DNA from 3 places in the Streptomyces sp. DF42 genome. Region 2 is predicted to be linked to each of the others. Evidence: riboswitches for the same ligand, from Rfam matches in the RefSeq annotation. Region 2 holds a riboswitch; each other region holds the start of a gene.

Region 1 (5,332 bases), 5.6 Mb from region 2:
GCACGACGTCTCTTCCCACCAGAAGAACGTCGACTGGTCCGGCGCGAAGGCCAGGGGCGCCAGGTTCGTATACGTCAAGGCGACCGAGTCCACCAACTACCGCAACCCGTACTTCAGCCGGCAGTACGACGGCGCCCGCACCGCCGGCATCATCCGCGGGGCGTACCACTTCGCGCTGCCGAACAAGTCGTCGGGCGCGACGCAGGCGGCCTACTTCGTGCGCAACGGCGGGAGGTGGAGCGCGGACGGCTGGACTCTGCCGCCCGCGCTCGACATCGAGTACAACCCGTACGACTCCCGGCACAAGTGCTACGGCCTGAGCAAGGCGGGCATGGTCAACTGGGTCAAGTCGTTCAGCAAGGAGCTGAAGCAGCTCACCGGCCGTCGCCCGGTGATCTACACGACCGCCCGCTGGTGGAACACGTGCACCGGCGGCAGCCGCGCCTTCGCCTCCGACCACGCGCTGTGGATCGCCCGCCACGACTCGGCGGACGCGGGATCACTGCCGGCCGGATGGTCGTTCTGGACCTTCTGGCAGTACGACAACAGCGGCGGCCTGCCGGGTGACCAGAATCTCTTCAACGGCTCCCAGACGCAGCTGAGGAAGTTCGCCCGGGGCCACTGACCAAGGGACAGAAAGGGACGAGAGGGTCGCCGGGATCGAACGGTACGGCGACCCCCTCATCCGGACACTCCAGAGACCGCCCCAGTTCATCTTCCGTTCACTCAGGTTTCCTACGGTCAACCGACCGACGACTTCGAACGATTGCCTGGGTAAATGGAAAGCTTCTCGCTGATCCTCGCGATTGTGGTGGTAACCGCACTCGCGTTTGATTTCACGAACGGTTTCCACGACACCGCCAACGCGATGGCCACCACCATCTCGACCGGCGCGCTCAAGCCCAAGGTCGCGGTGGCCATGTCCGCCGTGCTGAACCTTGTTGGCGCCTTTCTCTCGGTGGAGGTCGCCAACACGATCTCCAAAGGTCTCGTCGACGAGACCGGCATACGTCCCGAGGTCATATTCGCTGCGCTGGTCGGCGCGATCCTCTGGAACCTGCTGACCTGGCTGGTCGGGCTCCCCTCCAGCTCCTCGCACGCCCTGATGGGCGGCCTGATCGGCGCCACCGTCGCCTCGGCGGGCACGGGCGCCGTGCACGGCGACGTGCTCGTCACCAAGGTGCTCATCCCCGCGCTCGCCGCCCCGATCGTGGCGGGCCTCGCGGCGATGCTCGCGACCCGGCTGTCGTACACCCTGGGCAAGAAGGCCGACGGCAAGGCCGCCGCGAAGGGCTACCGGGCCGGGCAGATCGCCTCCGCGGGCCTGGTCTCGCTGGCCCACGGCACCAACGACGCACAGAAGACGATGGGCATCATCACCCTCGCCCTGGTCGCCGGCGGCGCCGTCGCCCCCGACTCCGACCCGCCCACCTGGGTCATCCTCTCCACGGGGCTCGCCATCGCGCTCGGCACCTACCTCGGCGGCTGGCGGATCATCCGCACCATGGGCAAGGGCCTGACCGAACTCCAGCCGCAGCAGGGCTTCGCCGCCCAGACCAGCGCGGCCACGGCGATCCTGGCCTCCTCGCACCTCGGCTTCTCCCTGTCCACCACGCACGTCGTCTCCGGTTCGGTGATGGGTGCGGGCCTCGGCCGCAAGGGCGGCGTGGTCCGCTGGTCGACGGCGACCCGGATGCTCGTGGCCTGGTGCCTGACGCTGCCGGCCGCGGCCCTGGTGGGCGCGCTGGCCGAGTCGGTCACGGATCTCGGCGCCTGGGGCACGGCCGCCGTCGCCGTCTTCCTGATCGCCTCCAGCGCGGCCATCTGGAAGCTCTCCCGGCGCGAGGTCGTCGACGCGACGAACGTCAACGAGGCCGAGGAGCCGGCCGGTGTGGTGACCACGGCGATCGCCGCGGTGGCCCCGCCCCCGGCGGGCACGGTGACCGAGGGCCTGACGGCCACGATCCCCGCCCCGGCCACGACCGCCACGACCGCCCCCGACCCCGCGATCCCGCCGGCCGCGGCCGTCTGAGCCCGCGCACCCGGCACGAAGGAAGAGAAGCAGCATGAAGATCGACTGGGCAGCTCTGGGCTCCGTCTTCGGCGTCAGCCTCGCGGTCACCGTGGGCCTCGTGGCCGTGTTCACCCTCGGCATCGTGGGCCTGTCACGCCGCGAACGCGCCGCTGTGCAGGGCGACTCGGCCGCGGTCGCGGTCACGGCCGCCTACGTGTGCTTCGCGGCGTGCGCGGCGGCGGTGGCGTACGGGATCTATCTGGTGGTGGCCAAGGCCTGAGGCCTTGGACCCCTTGGGTGCCGGGACGGCGATCCGTCCCGGCACCCCGCGTTTGCATGACCCCGGCGACCTCTTGGATGTGGGCCTGCGCACACTCCTCCGTCCCAGGTCAACAGCAAGTTGACTGCCCTTCCGGGCCCGTGGTGGACTGCCGGAGCCATGTACGACGGCGCGAGAGGAAGCCGGTGGAAGTCCGGCGCGGTCCCGCCACTGTCACCGGGGTAGGTAGTCCCGGAAGCCAGGAACTCTCACCGTCGGTCTCGTCGAACCAGGGCGTGGACACCCTGAGTGAGGACAAATCGCCATGCGCGGCTGCCGTTTGAGAGGCACCGACCCAGTGCCGCGACAGGCGACGTTCGCCCCGTCGCGACGCCCGGCACACTCCCCCACCGCCTCAAGGGCGTGGGAGGTGCCCCCACTCACCGCACCGGCCGAAAGCCCGAGTACGTCCCGTACGAGGACTTCCGGCCGACATGCCGAGAGCACGCACCGGACGCCGCTCGTCGACGGGCAGACGTTGCCTGCCGCGGCACTGGCCCGAGCCCTACCCGACCCGGCGATCGGCTGAGCCCCGTGCGTGCCGACCGCGTCTTCGCGTACGGCGCCGCCGCCGGCCTTCTCGGTGACCTTCTGCTCGGCGATCCGCGCCGTGGGCATCCGGTCGCCGCGTTCGGGCGGGCCGCCGGTGCCGTGGAACGGGTGTTGTGGCGTGACCACCGCGGGTGGGGCGCGTTGCATGCCCTCGTGTGCGCCGGTGGAGCCGTCGGGATCGGGGCGGTCGCCGTCTCCGCCGTACGACGCTCCCCCGCCGCCTCCGTCGCGGTGACCGCCACCGCCACATGGGCCGTCGTCGGGGGGACTTCACTCGCTCGTGAGGCCCGGAGCATCGGGCGCGCGCTGGAGTCGGGTGACGTCGAGGCCGCCAGGGCCCGGCTGCCGCACCTGTGCGGGCGGGATCCGCAGGCTCTGGACGCCGACGGGATCGCGCGGGCCGTCGTCGAGTCCGTCGCGGAGAACACCTCCGACGCGGTGGTGGGCGCCCTGGTGTGGGGGGCCGTCGGCGGGGTGCCGGGGCTGCTCGGGTTCCGGGCCGTCAACACCCTGGACGCCATGGTCGGGCACAGGTCGCCCACGTACCGGCGCTACGGGTGGGCTTCCGCGCGGCTGGACGACGTGGCGGGCTGGCCGGGGGCCAGACTGACCGCCGTACTGGCGACGGTCGCCGGCGGTGACCCGCGTGGTGCGGTACGGGCCTGGCGTGCCGACGCCGGCGCCCATCCGAGCCCCAACGCCGGTCCCGTGGAGGCCTCGTTCGCCGGGGCGCTCGGGGTACGACTCGGCGGGACCCTGTCGTACGGGGGGCGGGTGGAGCACCGGCCGGTCCTGAACCGGGAAGGCCGCGCCGTCGCCGTGCCCGACATCGAGCGGGCCGTACGGCTCTCGCGGCGCGTCGGAATGCTCGCGCTCGGCGTCAGTGTCGCCGCGCGCCTCATGGTGAAGGGACTCGGGAAATGAGCGGTGGTCTACTCGTCGCCGGTACCACCTCCGACGCCGGCAAGAGCGTCGTCACCGCCGGGATCTGTCGTTGGCTGGTGCGGCAGGGCGTCAAGGTCGCGCCCTTCAAGGCGCAGAACATGTCGCTCAACTCGTTCGTCACCCGGGAGGGCGCCGAGATCGGGCGGGCTCAGGCCATGCAGGCGCAGGCCTGCCGGATCGAGCCCACCGCGCTCATGAATCCCGTGCTGCTCAAGCCCGGTGGAGAGCAGAGCAGTCAGGTCGTGCTGATGGGCAAGCCGGTCGGCGAGCTCAGCGCGCGGGGGTACCACGGGGGGCGGCAGCAGAAACTGCTCGGGACCGTTCTCGACTGCCTCGCCGAGTTGCGGGGCACGTATGACGCCGTGATCTGTGAGGGGGCGGGTTCTCCCGCCGAGATCAACCTGCGGCGTACCGACATCGTGAACATGGGGATCGCCCGGAACGCACGGCTTCCCGTGCTCGTGGTCGGGGACATCGACCGCGGCGGCGTCTTCGCCTCCTTCTTCGGGACCGTCGCACTCCTGTCGCCCGAGGACCAGGAACTCGTCGCCGGGTTCCTCGTCAACAAGTTCCGGGGAGACGTCAGCCTCCTGGAGCCCGGGCTCCACATGCTGCACGGCCTCACCGGGCGGCAAACCTACGGCGTCCTGCCCTTCCGGCACGGTCTCGGCATCGACGAGGAGGACGGGCTGCGGCCCGCTTTCAGACCGAACACAGCCCTGCGGGGGACCGTGCGCGAGTCGGACGTCGCGCCGCCCGTCGGCGAGGACGTGCTGCGCGTCGCCGTCTGCGCGGTCCCCCTCATGTCCAACTTCACCGACGTGGACGCGCTGGCCGCCGAACCGGGTGTCGTCGTGCGGTTCGTGGACCGGCCCGAGGAGCTGGCCGACGCCGACCTCGTCATCGTTCCGGGAACCCGGGGCACGGTGAAGGCCCTGGAGTGGCTGCGGGAACGCGGCCTTGCGGACGTCCTGGTACGAAGGGCGATCGAGCAACGGCCCGTCCTCGGCATCTGCGGTGGCTACCAGATCCTCGGCGAGCACATCGAGGACGAGGTCGAGAGCCGGCGCGGACACGTCGAGGGCCTCGGAGTCCTGCCCGTGCGGGTGCGGTTCGCCCGCGAGAAGACACTCACCCGGCCGGTGGGCCAGGCCCTCGGCGAGCCGGTCGAGGGGTACGAGATCCATCACGGGGTCGCCGAGGTCACCGGCGGAGAAGCGTTCATCTCCGATGGCGGCGGACGCAGCCTGGACGGCTGCCGGGTCGGCCGGACCTGGGGCACGCACTGGCACGGTTCGCTGGAGTCGGACGGGTTCCGGCGGGCCTTCCTGCGTGAGGTGGCGGCCGCCGCGGGCCGCCGCTTCGTGCCGGCGCCCGACACCTCGTTCGCCGCGCTGCGCGAGGAGCAGCTCGACCGGCTCGGCGACCTGATCGAACAGCACGCGGACACGGACGCACTGTGGCGGCTCATCGAGTCGGGCGCGCCGCAAGGACTGCCTTTC
Region 2 (5,332 bases):
CCGAGCGCGGAACACGTGTTTCAGGCCGCGGCGGTCTCGGCGACCTCGTACCCCGCCTCCACGATCGCCGCCCGCAGTCGTGCGTCGCCCAGGTCCGCGCCACTGACGGCGACCGATCCCGCCGTGACGTCGACGTTCACGTCGGTGACGCCGGGGACCTGGGAGACCTCTTCGGTGATGCTCGCGGCGCAGTGCTCACAGGTCATGCCGGTGACGAGGTACTGCTTCTGTGCCATGGCCCAACTCCTGGGTGCTGGTGAGGCTTTCATGTGCCTCTTGATACGAATGCACCAGTTCACGCGTTCATCCGGTGCCGTCCACCACTGAGTCGGGGTGCCGACTCGGCGAGTTCCCGGCTGTGGCGACTGCCACTCTCCCGGAGCAATACATATAGGGAGCGGGACGCGGAGGTCCCCGCCCCGGCCCGTGCGCTGTCAGCCCGCTGTCGTGCCGCGATGACGGCACCCGGGCCACGATGGAATTCGCCTTCCCGAGCGTGGCCCGGTCTGTGCCTGCCGACCGCCACGTCGCCATGCCCCGCCCGGTGCGGGCGGCGGCCGGCGGGCTCAGAGAGTCCGTCGCCGAGGCCCGGACTCCCGCCCGGAGTACGGGAGTCCGGACGCAAGGTCACTCGCCGATGCCCCCTTCCAGGGTTCTGCGGCGTCTCAGCGCGCGGGCGGCGAGGAATCCCCCGCCCGCCACCGCGGCGAACGCCCCCGCGAGAGCGGCGGTCGCGGTGGTACGGCTCATGCCCGCAACGGTGTCCGAGCCTCTCGTCTCTGGGGCCGGCAGGCTCAGGTCCGCGCAGGCCGCCGGGGTGCTGGCGGGTTTGGCGCCGTCGGCGGCCTCGAACTGGTAGGCGTTGGACTGGGCGTCCCCGTCTCCCGCGGTGAGGGGGTAGATGAGGGTGATGACGCCCTTGGGCAGCGGGGACACTGCGGCACAGGCCGTGGTGGTGTCGGTGACGACCGGCCGTCCGACCGGGATGTCGTTGCCGTCCGGCCCGACCACCCTGATCTCCGGTGCGATTCCGGTGGTCAGGTTGTCGAACGTCAGCCTGACTACCTTGGTCCCGGCTGCGACCGTGGCTCCGGGTGCCGGTGCGGCGTTCTTGAGAGCGGTGTGGGCCTGTGCGGGTGCGCCGCCGAGGAGCAGCAGCGCACCCGCGCACGCGACGGGTGCGGCCGACGCCGTCAGAAGTCGAAGTCGGCGCATGCGATCCGGTTGTCCTGTGCCTCGTGGGGGTGGACGACGATGGCGACCGCGTCCTTGCCGGTCTTGCGGGAGTTGGTCACCGTGGTCATGCCCATACCGGACTTGTCGGCGGTGAACATCAGGTGGATCTCGTTCGGGGGCATGGTCGGGCCGCCCTTGTCGAACTGGAAGTGGCTCCCGCCGTTGTCCGCTGAGCAGTGCTGGGCGTGCAGATGGGCCATGTAGACGTGCCCCGCTTTTGAGGCCGGTCAGGGAGACGGTGACGGTGGTGCCCTTGGTGCCCTGGGCGAGCCAGGCCGTGCCCTTGACGTCGTTCATGCCAGGCGGGCGGGTGTCGAGCATCTTGAAGGTGCCCTTCACCACCTTCGCTCCGGGCAACTTGTAGGCGGGGGTGGCTGAGGGGTCCCCCATCGCCTTGTCGGACATGCCCTGCATGCCGTGGGCGGAGGACGAGGCGGAGGCTCCGCTGTGGGCGGATGCATGGCCGGCCGAGTCTCCTCCGCAGCCGGTGAGCAGGACCGTCAGGGTGGTCGTGAGGAGGGCGCCGAAGGCCAACCGGGATGTTCGGCGCGCAGGTTGAGGCGCCCGGGACCTGCTCGCTCTTCGGCAGTAGCACGACTTGCCCTATATTAGTCGGTCGCACCGGTCGCGTAGTTCCCGCCCCAGCCACGGCTCATCGCCCGCTACGAACGCGACCCCGGGCCGCAGAACTCTGCATGGCCACGAGCGACCGCTCCCGGACGCCCAGCAAGGACCCGGCAGCGAGCCCGGCTCGAACCCGGCGGCCTGCGTACCGCCGGGGACCCACTCCTCACCTGGGCACGAGCGCTACCACCGCGCCCTGCCCGGGGAAGCCACTCCTCCGCAGGGTGTTCCCGCTCCTCGCCGACGCGGACACGCGGCCCGACAGTGGAACACGCGTCGAGTGTCAGCCGCCCTCGGCGAGACGGGCGGCCCACTTCTGCTCCACCTTGGCCAGGCGCCAGTACGCCAGCGCCGCCGCCCACACGACCAGGAACAGGCCGACGATGATGTAACCGACGTTGTCCAGGTCCAGGCCGGCGATCCAGCCGGTCACCGCGTCGCGCAGATCGAGCTTCTCGTGCAGCACCCCGACCAGTTCGATCGTGCCGACGAAGAAGGCCACCGCGATGGACAGGCCGGTGATGGTGAGGTTGTAGAACACCTTGCGCACCGGGTTGGAGAACGCCCACTGGTAGGCGAAGTTCATGAAGGTGCCGTCGAGCGTGTCGAACAGGCTCATGCCCGCCGCGAAGAGGAGGGGCAGGCACAGGATCGCGTACCACGGCAGCCCGGCGGCTGCGCCGTTGCCGGCCAGGGCGAGAAGCAGGACCTCGGTCGTGGTGTCGAAACCGATCCCGAACAGGAAGCCGAGAGGGAACATCTGGCCGGGTCGACGGATGGACTTGGTGAGACGGCCCAGGAGGCGGTTCATGAAGCCGCGCGAGTCCAGGTGCGCCTCCAGCTCCGTCTCGTCGTAGCGTCCGGCCCGCATCGCCCTGAAGACGCGCACGATGCCGAACAGCGCGGCGAGGTTGAGGGCGGCGATGAGGTACAGGAAGCTGCCGGAGACCGTGGTGCCCACGGTGCCGAGCACCTGGTGGGTCCGGGAGTTGTCGTTCATCAGGGTGCCGGCGAGCTGCGTGCCTCCGGCGACCAGCGCGGCCATGACGACCACCACGCTGGAATGCCCGAGCGCGAACCAGAAGCCGACCGACACCGGCCGCTTGCCGTCGGCCATCAGCTTGCGCGTGGTGTTGTCGATCGCGGCGATGTGATCGGCGTCGAACGCGTGCCGCATGCCCAGCGTGTACGCGGTCACCCCGAGGCCGATCCCGAACGCCTTGGAACCGACCTCGTAGTGCCCCGGCACGACGAGAAGGAACAGGATGCCGAACGCCACGACGTGCAGCGCGGCGATCACCGCCAGCAGTCCGGCGGTACGGACGGTGTCCTCGCGCCGCCAGCGAAATTGGGCAGGCCCGGTGGGCAGGGTCATACGGTCACGCTCCAGCACCTCGTGGATCATTTCGTGAAGTGCCGTGGCCGGTCTCCTGGCTTACGGGTGCGCGCGTGTCCGTCCCGGCCTTCCCGTTCGCCGGGCGGCGAACAGTGACCATGCACGACTGGGACGGAAACTCCCCGATCACAGTGGCGAGGGCCGCGCCGGCCTGAATCCCCCGATTGGCGAAGGACTGTCACCGGTCTTCCCGAACACCACGGCCCGCCCACCGTACTGGCGACCACTCACGCCTGCATAGCTGCGCATTAACGCAGGTATTCAAGATCACATCGGCTACCTGCGAGGATGCCCTCATGCATCTCGTCCCCGCCGAACGCGCCGACCGTCGCACCATCGACGGGCACCGTGTCTGCGACGCCATTGCCGCCATCGGTGAGCCCGACCACGTCCGCGCCTGGGCTGAGCGGTTCTCCCTGCTCGCCGACCCCGGACGCCTCGCTCTCCTGATAGCTCTGCGTCAGACGGGCCCTCTCGCCGTCTCGGACCTCGCGATCGCGACCGGCATGAACGACCCCGCCGTCTCCCAGGCCCTGCGGCTCCTGCGCGCCGCCGGCATCGTCGCTGGCGAGAAAAACGGGCGGGTGGTCCGCTACCGGATCGTCGACCCGATCGCCGCCGACCTGCTGAAACACTGCATGGCCGAGGGCGGCTAAGCCTCGACGGCCTTCCGGCTGGCCCGCTGTCATCGGATCCCGCCCAGGCCATGCGCCCGGAACGGGGCCACCTCAGAGGGCTCGCGGGCCGCCTGCGGAGGTGCCTGAACGGCCCGGGCCGGGGTTGCCAGGCCACTCCAGGTGGACCCTTTCGACGTCGTATCGGCGGGTCGCCATTCCGGCCGCCTCCTCCTCCACCTGTCTTCGAGCTCCGTCTCTCCGACTCATGTAGCGACGAGGCCCCACGTAACACCGCCCCTGCGCATCGGTAAGCCTCCCCAAAGCCTCACCGGCATCCAGGAGTTGTGCCATGGCCCAGAAGCAGTACAGCGTCATCGGAATGAGCTGCGAGCACTGCGCTGCAACCATCAGGGAAGAGGTCTCCGAGGTGCTGGGGGTGAGCGAGGTCGTGGTCGAAGTCGGCCGCAAACCGGGCACCGTGCACGGCGTGGATCTCGACCACGGGCGGCTGCGGGAGGCGATCGTTTAGACGGGCGTCGGCGACTCGGTCGCCGCCCGAGTACTCGAAGAGGCCGGGCTGGACACCGTGATCCGTCACCGACTGCATGGGCGCCAAGACCCCCTTCTCCACCGCCCCGAATGAGGTGCTGCCGAGAGTGTCGGGACGGACCGCCCCAACACCCCGGTAGGAAGCGGCTTAGACCACCGCCAGCTCGGCGGGCTCCTCCGCTTCCTCCAGCAGGTCCATCAGGCTGGCCCTGGCACGGGCCACGCGGGAGCGGACCGTGCCGATCGGGCAGTCGCTGACCTCGGCGGCCTCCGCGTAGGGCAGGCCGACCATCTGCGTGAGGATGAACGCCTCGCGGCGCTCCTCGGGGAGTGCCGCCAGGAGGTCCAGCAGCGCGACGCCGTCGTCGAAGCCGGGCAGGTCGCACGGCTGGGACAGCTCGACGGCCAACTGCCAGTCCGGCACGTCGGACAGGCGCGGGCGAGCGGCGACGTACCGGTAGCTGTCGATGACGGCCCGGCGGGCGATGGACAGCAGCCACGTGCGCGCCGAGGAGCGGCCCTCGAAGCGGTGCAGGCTGCCGAGCGCGCGCAGGAACGTGTCCTGGGCGAGGTCGTCCACAGCCTGTGGGTCGGCGCACAGATGGGCGACGTAGCGCTGGACGTCCCGCTGCAGGGCGCGCACGAACTGCTCGACCGCGTCGGCGTCGCCGCTCCGGGCGGCGAGTGCGCAGGCCGTGATCGACTCGTCGAGGGCTGCCGTTTTGTCACCTTTACCGCTTTGGGTGCGCGAGGTGGGCAGTGCGGAGGTAATCACCTGGTGTCCTTCTCGGGATCCTTGATCCGGGCCGGGGCGCACGAGGGCGCGGGCGGTCCGGTGAGTGGGGAGACGGCCTACGGCACGAGCGCTACGGCGCTGGTGCGGTCGTACGGCCGTGGCCCGAGGCGCGCA
Region 3 (5,332 bases), 1.3 Mb from region 2:
GGCGCGACAGGTACAGGCGCGCCTCCGGGGAGTTGATGTGCTTGTAGAGGGTCAGCACGAGGTTGTTCGCGACGATCGAGTCGCCCGTCGCGAAGAACGCCACCAGGCGGCCGATCAGGTGCTGCTCGGCGGGCGTGAGCTTCGCGAGGTCGGCCACGTCCGAGTGGAGGTCGACCTCCTCCACCGTCCAGGTGTTCTTGATGGCGTCCCGGTAGCGCTCGTAGAAGTCCGGGTAGCGCATGGGGCGCAGGGTCAGCTCGAAGCCCGGGTCGAGGAGCTGGGTGTTACGGGTGGGGCTGGTCACTGGCAGGCCTCGCAGGACTCGGGGTTCTCAAGGGAGCAGGCGACCGCATCGGGTTCGGCCGACTGCTGTACGGGGAGGGTGGCTCGGGCCGCGCGGGCGATCCTCGTCGCCGGGCGGGAGCGCAGGTAGTACGTCGTCTTCAGGCCCTGCTTCCAGGCGTACGCGTACATCGAGGAGAGCTTGCCGATGGTCGGCGTCTCCAGGAACAGGTTCAGGGACTGGGACTGGTCCAGGTACGGGGTGCGGGCCGCGGCCATGTCGATCAGGCCGCGCTGCGGGAGCTCCCACGCCGTGCGGTACAGCGCCCGCACCTCGTCCGGGATCCAGGCGAAGTCCTGTACCGAGCCGTTGGCCTCGCGCAGGGCCTCGCGGGTGCGGGCGTCCCAGACGCCGAGTTCCTTCAGGTCGTTCACCAGGTACGAGTTCACCTGCAGGAACTCGCCGGACAGTGTCTCGCGCTTGAAGAGGTTCGACACCTGCGGCTCGATGCACTCGTACACGCCCGCGATCGAGGCGATGGTGGCGGTGGGGGCGATCGCGAGGAGGAGGGAGTTGCGCAGGCCGACCTTCGCGATGCGCTCGCGCAGGGCGGCCCAGCGCTTGGGCCAGGCGTGCTGCGTGTCGTAGTGGTCGGGGTGCAGAACTCCCCTGGCCGTACGGGTCTTCTCCCAGGCCGGCAGCGGGCCGTTGCGCTCGGCGAGGTCGGCGGAGGCCTCGTACGCGGCGAGCATGATGCGCTCGGCGATGCGGGTGGAGAGCCGGCGGGCCTCGGGCGAGTCGAAGGGCAGGCGCAGCTTGAAGAAGACGTCCTGCAGGCCCATGGCGCCGAGGCCGACGGGGCGCCAGCGCGCGTTCGACCGGCCGGCCTGCTCGGTGGGGTAGAAGTTGATGTCGACCACGCGGTCGAGGAAGGTGACGGCCGTGCGGACGGTCTCGTCGAGCCGTTCCCAGTCGATGTCCTGGCCGGCCACGAACGCCGCCAGGTTCACCGAACCCAGGTTGCACACCGCCGTCTCGCCGTCGTCGGTGACCTCCAGGATCTCCGTGCAGAGGTTGGAGGAGTGGACGACGTGGCCCGGCTCGGCCGTCTGGTTGGCGGTGCGGTTGGAGGCGTCCTTGAAGGTCATCCAGCCGTTGCCGGTCTGGGCCAGGGTGCGCATCATGCGGCCGTAGAGTTCCCGGGCCGGGATGGTCCTGCGGGCGAGCCCCGCCGCCTCCGCCCTGCGGTACGCGGCGTCGAACTCCGCACCCCACAGGTCGACCAGCTCGGGCACGTCGGCGGGGGAGAACAGGCTCCACGGCTCGTCGGCGTTCACCCGGCGCATGAACTCGTCGGGGATCCAGTGCGCGAGGTTCAGGTTGTGCGTACGGCGGGCGTCCTCGCCGGTGTTGTCGCGCAGCTCCAGGAACTCCTCGATGTCGGAGTGCCAGGTCTCCAGGTAGACGGCGGCCGCGCCCTTGCGCCGGCCGCCCTGGTTCACGGCGGCGACCGAGGCGTCGAGGGTCTTCAGGAACGGGACGATGCCGTTGGAGTGCCCGTTGGTGCCGCGGATCAGTGAACCGCGGCTGCGGACACGGGAGTAGGCGAGGCCGATTCCGCCGGCGTGCTTGGAGAGGCGGGCGACCTGGTGGTAGCGGTCGTAGATGGAGTCCAGCTCGTCGAGCGGGGAGTCGAGGAGGTAGCAGGACGACATCTGGGGGTGCCGGGTGCCGGAGTTGAAGAGGGTGGGGGAGGAGGGAAGGTAGTCGAGGCGGCTCATCAGGCCGTAGAGCGCGGCGACTTCGTCCACCGGGCGGGCGCCCGTTTCCGAAGCGGGCGCGGTGTCGTCGGCGAGACCGGCGGCGACCCGCAGCATGAAGTGCTGGGGCGTCTCGATCACCCGGCGGGTGATCGGGTGCCGGAGCAGGTAGCGGCTGTGGAGGGTGCGCAGGCCGAAGTAGCCGAAGCGGTCGTCCGCCTCGGGGTCGACGAGCGCGTCGAGGCGCGCGGCGTGGAGGCGGACGAACTCCGCGGTGCGGTCGGCGACGAGCCCTTCCCGGTGGCCCACGGCGACCGACTCGGTGAAGGAGGTGACGCCCTGCGAGGCGGCCTCGGCGGCGATGCTGATGGTGAGCAGACGCGCGGCCAGCCGCGAGTACACGGGGTCCTCCGAGATGAGCCCGGCGGCCGCCTCCGTGGCCAGCTCGCGCAGCTCCGTCTCGTCCGCCTGCGCCGAGCGGCCGCGCAGCGCGGCGACGGCGACCCGGCCGGGGTCGGCTCCGGGGAGGCCGGCGGTCAGCTCGGTCAGGGTCCGCAGCAGCGCGGTTCCCGGGCCGTCCGGTGTCGCCGGTGTCGCGGACGGTGTCGCTGAAGCCGGTTCGGCTGGCGCGATGGTCACGTGGGGCTCTCCCTCGCTCGGCACGGGGCCTTGCGGAGGCAGGGGGAAGCACGAGCGCGCACGGCGTCGCGTCCACCGGCCCATTCCACGAGGCCCGGACGTCTGAGCACCCGGACGGTTCGGCCGGGCGCACTGTCGGCAGGTCCTCGGACTGACGCCCATACATGTGCGAACACGCATGAGTACACCGTTGCGGGACAGTTCCGGATTCGCACCGGATTCCCCTGCGACGACAGCGAGCATGAGCATACATCTTGTGTCGGGTGGGATGAGCAGCCCCATATGTTGTGTCGCGGCGACTTCGGAGCGTGTCAGGGCGTCAACTCGTAGGTGATCGGCGTGCGGTCGTGGCCCCGCATCGGCTTCCCGTCACGGCGGCTGAGTTGCGGGGTCTCCTGGGAGTGATTCCATGGAGGTAGATGTCGGCGCCCGCGTGGTCCTCCGTCCTGAGAACTCTCGGAGGGAGTACGCACGATGACGAAGGTCGTCCGGCACCCGCCCGGCAGTGAGCGACCGCGCGACGCACCGATGGCGACGCTGGATCTGAGACGGGCGGCGGACCGGGCGAGGCGGGCCCTTCTCGGCCACTGGCACTCCCTGACGATCCGTCTGGAGGCGACCCGGGGCACCCCCCGCCCCAGGAAGTGGCGCCGGTGGCTCTCGTACACGAACCTCACCAGGGCCGTCTGGCTGCTCGCCGCGCTCACGGTGCTCGCCTGGTGCATGGAGGGCCTGTACATCCTCATCGAGCACCACTCGACCGGCTTCGAGCAGTGGCGGAAGGACAACTCGAGAACCTGGACTTCACCGCCGAGAAGACCCGCGAGAAGCACGGCCGCAAGAAGCGGTTCCGGCAGCTCATCTCCGGCATCCCGACAGGCAAGCTCAAGGCCCGTCTGGTGTCCATGGCCGCCGAGCACGGCCTGTCGATCGTCGCGGTCGACCCGGCGTACACGTCGATGTGGGGCGACCAGCATTGGCGTAAGCCCCTGGCCGGCAAGACTCGCAAGATGTCCCGGCACGACGCCGCGAGCGTCGCGATCGGGCGACGCGCCCTCGGGCACCCGATCCGGCGACGGACGGCACCGCCCCCGCAGCACCAGAGCGATGCTGTGGGGCATCGGACCGCCCAGGCCGGACCAGGCGCACGAGGGCATGAGGGAACCCGCCCACCCGTCACGGAGCGTGCACACGATGCACGCAGCCGGACGGGGACACAGCGAACGCGGGAGACCAGCGCATCCAACACCGTTCGGGATGCGCGCAGTTCCAGGAGCTGGCAGCAAATGTCACTCCTGGACACTGTTTAGGAACGGTTCGACGCCCTCCTCCGTTTCGTCGGCCCCGTCCTGACCGCCTCGATCGCCGCCGCGCTCTTCCTGTTCTGGTGGTACGCCTGGACCAAGCGGCGTTACCTCCTCAAGGCACGCGGGGACCCCCACAGGCTGGTGCTCACCGCCGGGCAGGAGACCGCCGAGATCGTGGGCCGCGACATCGTCGGGGCGGTGCGCAGCCGTTGGGCCGGTATCAAGGGGGACCAGCGCACTCTGGAGGACGCGAAACGGAGACTGCTGAAGCAACTCGGGGCGGCGCTGCGGACGGTCTCCGGCAAGATCGACGCCACGCCGCTGTACTACCAGCTCTTCCGGATGGGCATCGAGGAGCCTTCCTCCTCCATCCGCCTGGCCGTGGCCCAGGAGGTCGGCAGCGGCGGAAACGCGGCATTCGCAGTGATCCGCGAACGGATCGGTCTGAACAGCGATCCCGTGAAGGAGTACAACGACAGGGTCAGCGAGTTGAAAGCCCGCAAGAGGCAGCAGTTCGACACGTGGACCAGGAAGATGGCCGGTGCGAGGACCGATCGTCCGCCCGGACGGACCACCTCGTCCGAGCGCATCGACCGGCTGCAGCGCGAACGGCAGGACCTCAACCGGCAGTACCGGCAGCAACGGGTCGCCCTGTTCCGGGAGTTCGTGATGCGCGCCTGGATGATCCCCATGCTTCTGGGCTCCGTCGACGACGGGCACCGTGACGAGGCGCGCGAGCGACTCACGAAGTGGCTGCGCCACCTCGACCCGAACTTCACGGGCGGCGCCCCCGACCTGCCGCTGGCCCTGGAGGCAGCGCTGGCCCAGGGCTTCAAGTACGCGGCCAACCGGCGCAAACGCCACCCGCACGCCTACCCGACCGGCCGCGCCGATCTCATCCGGCAGGCGGAGAAGGTACTGCAGCAGTCCCGGTGCTGGTACGCGCAGCTGAGCCTGCTCCAGGCGCTGTGCCTGTGGGAGCTCCCGGACCGGATCGGGAACCACCACCATCACCATGCGCACCACGACGTCACCGCGGCGGGGCCGGACGGCGACGGCCACGGGGCCCACGAGCGCTCCGAGGCGATCGGCGGGATGACGGCCGTACAGACCGTGCAGCGGTGGCTGTCGATGACGGGCACCGTGAACCGGGCGCCCGGCCGGCCGGAGGGGAACGGGGGCCCGGCCCGGCGGCCCCTGCATCCGTTCGTCGCCGAGGTGGCCGACCTGGTGGCCCTCGCCCTGGAGACCGGGCGGCCCGAGCGCTATCTCTGGATCGACGAGAAGGGCGTCACCGACACCATCGGCTCCTGCACCGGCCACCCCGGGGGATACCGCAGGCA

What was found. A riboswitch is a leader RNA that binds a small molecule or an ion and turns the genes downstream of it on or off. The one in region 2 is predicted to bind cobalamin.
Region 1: it holds a riboswitch for cobalamin, as region 2 does, so the genes downstream of both, ACYUED_RS10150 (cobalamin biosynthesis protein) here and nicT (Nickel transporter NicT) in region 2, are expected to answer to the same signal.
Region 3: it holds a riboswitch for cobalamin, as region 2 does, so the genes downstream of both, ACYUED_RS29730 (ribonucleoside-diphosphate reductase subunit alpha) here and nicT (Nickel transporter NicT) in region 2, are expected to answer to the same signal.

Annotation. Positions count from the first base shown of each region.
Region 1 covers NZ_CM177859.1:2,221,415-2,226,746, forward strand. The annotation lists gene ACYUED_RS10135 (lysozyme) at 1-625, shown strand, start outside; gene ACYUED_RS10140 (inorganic phosphate transporter) at 779-2,032, shown strand; gene ACYUED_RS10145 (hypothetical protein) at 2,067-2,294, shown strand; cobalamin riboswitch at 2,422-2,561, shown strand; gene ACYUED_RS10150 (cobalamin biosynthesis protein) at 2,868-3,809, shown strand; gene ACYUED_RS10155 (cobyric acid synthase) at 3,806-5,332, shown strand, end outside.
Region 2 covers NZ_CM177859.1:7,774,520-7,779,851, reverse strand. The annotation lists gene ACYUED_RS35635 (heavy-metal-associated domain-containing protein) at 21-236, opposite strand; gene ACYUED_RS35630 (copper resistance CopC family protein) at 628-1,215, opposite strand; gene ACYUED_RS35625 (hypothetical protein) at 1,194-1,436, opposite strand; gene nicT (Nickel transporter NicT) at 2,144-3,265, opposite strand; cobalamin riboswitch at 3,264-3,473, opposite strand; gene ACYUED_RS35615 (ArsR/SmtB family transcription factor) at 3,553-3,912, shown strand; gene ACYUED_RS35610 (cation transporter) at 4,223-4,402, shown strand; gene ACYUED_RS35605 (sigma-70 family RNA polymerase sigma factor) at 4,571-5,197, opposite strand.
Region 3 covers NZ_CM177859.1:6,446,824-6,452,155, forward strand. The annotation lists gene ACYUED_RS29725 (ribonucleotide-diphosphate reductase subunit beta) at 1-241, opposite strand, end outside; gene ACYUED_RS29730 (ribonucleoside-diphosphate reductase subunit alpha) at 301-2,682, opposite strand; cobalamin riboswitch at 2,803-2,931, opposite strand; partial or broken gene ACYUED_RS29735 (transposase family protein) at 3,471-3,992, shown strand; gene ACYUED_RS29740 (hypothetical protein) at 4,131-5,332, shown strand, end outside.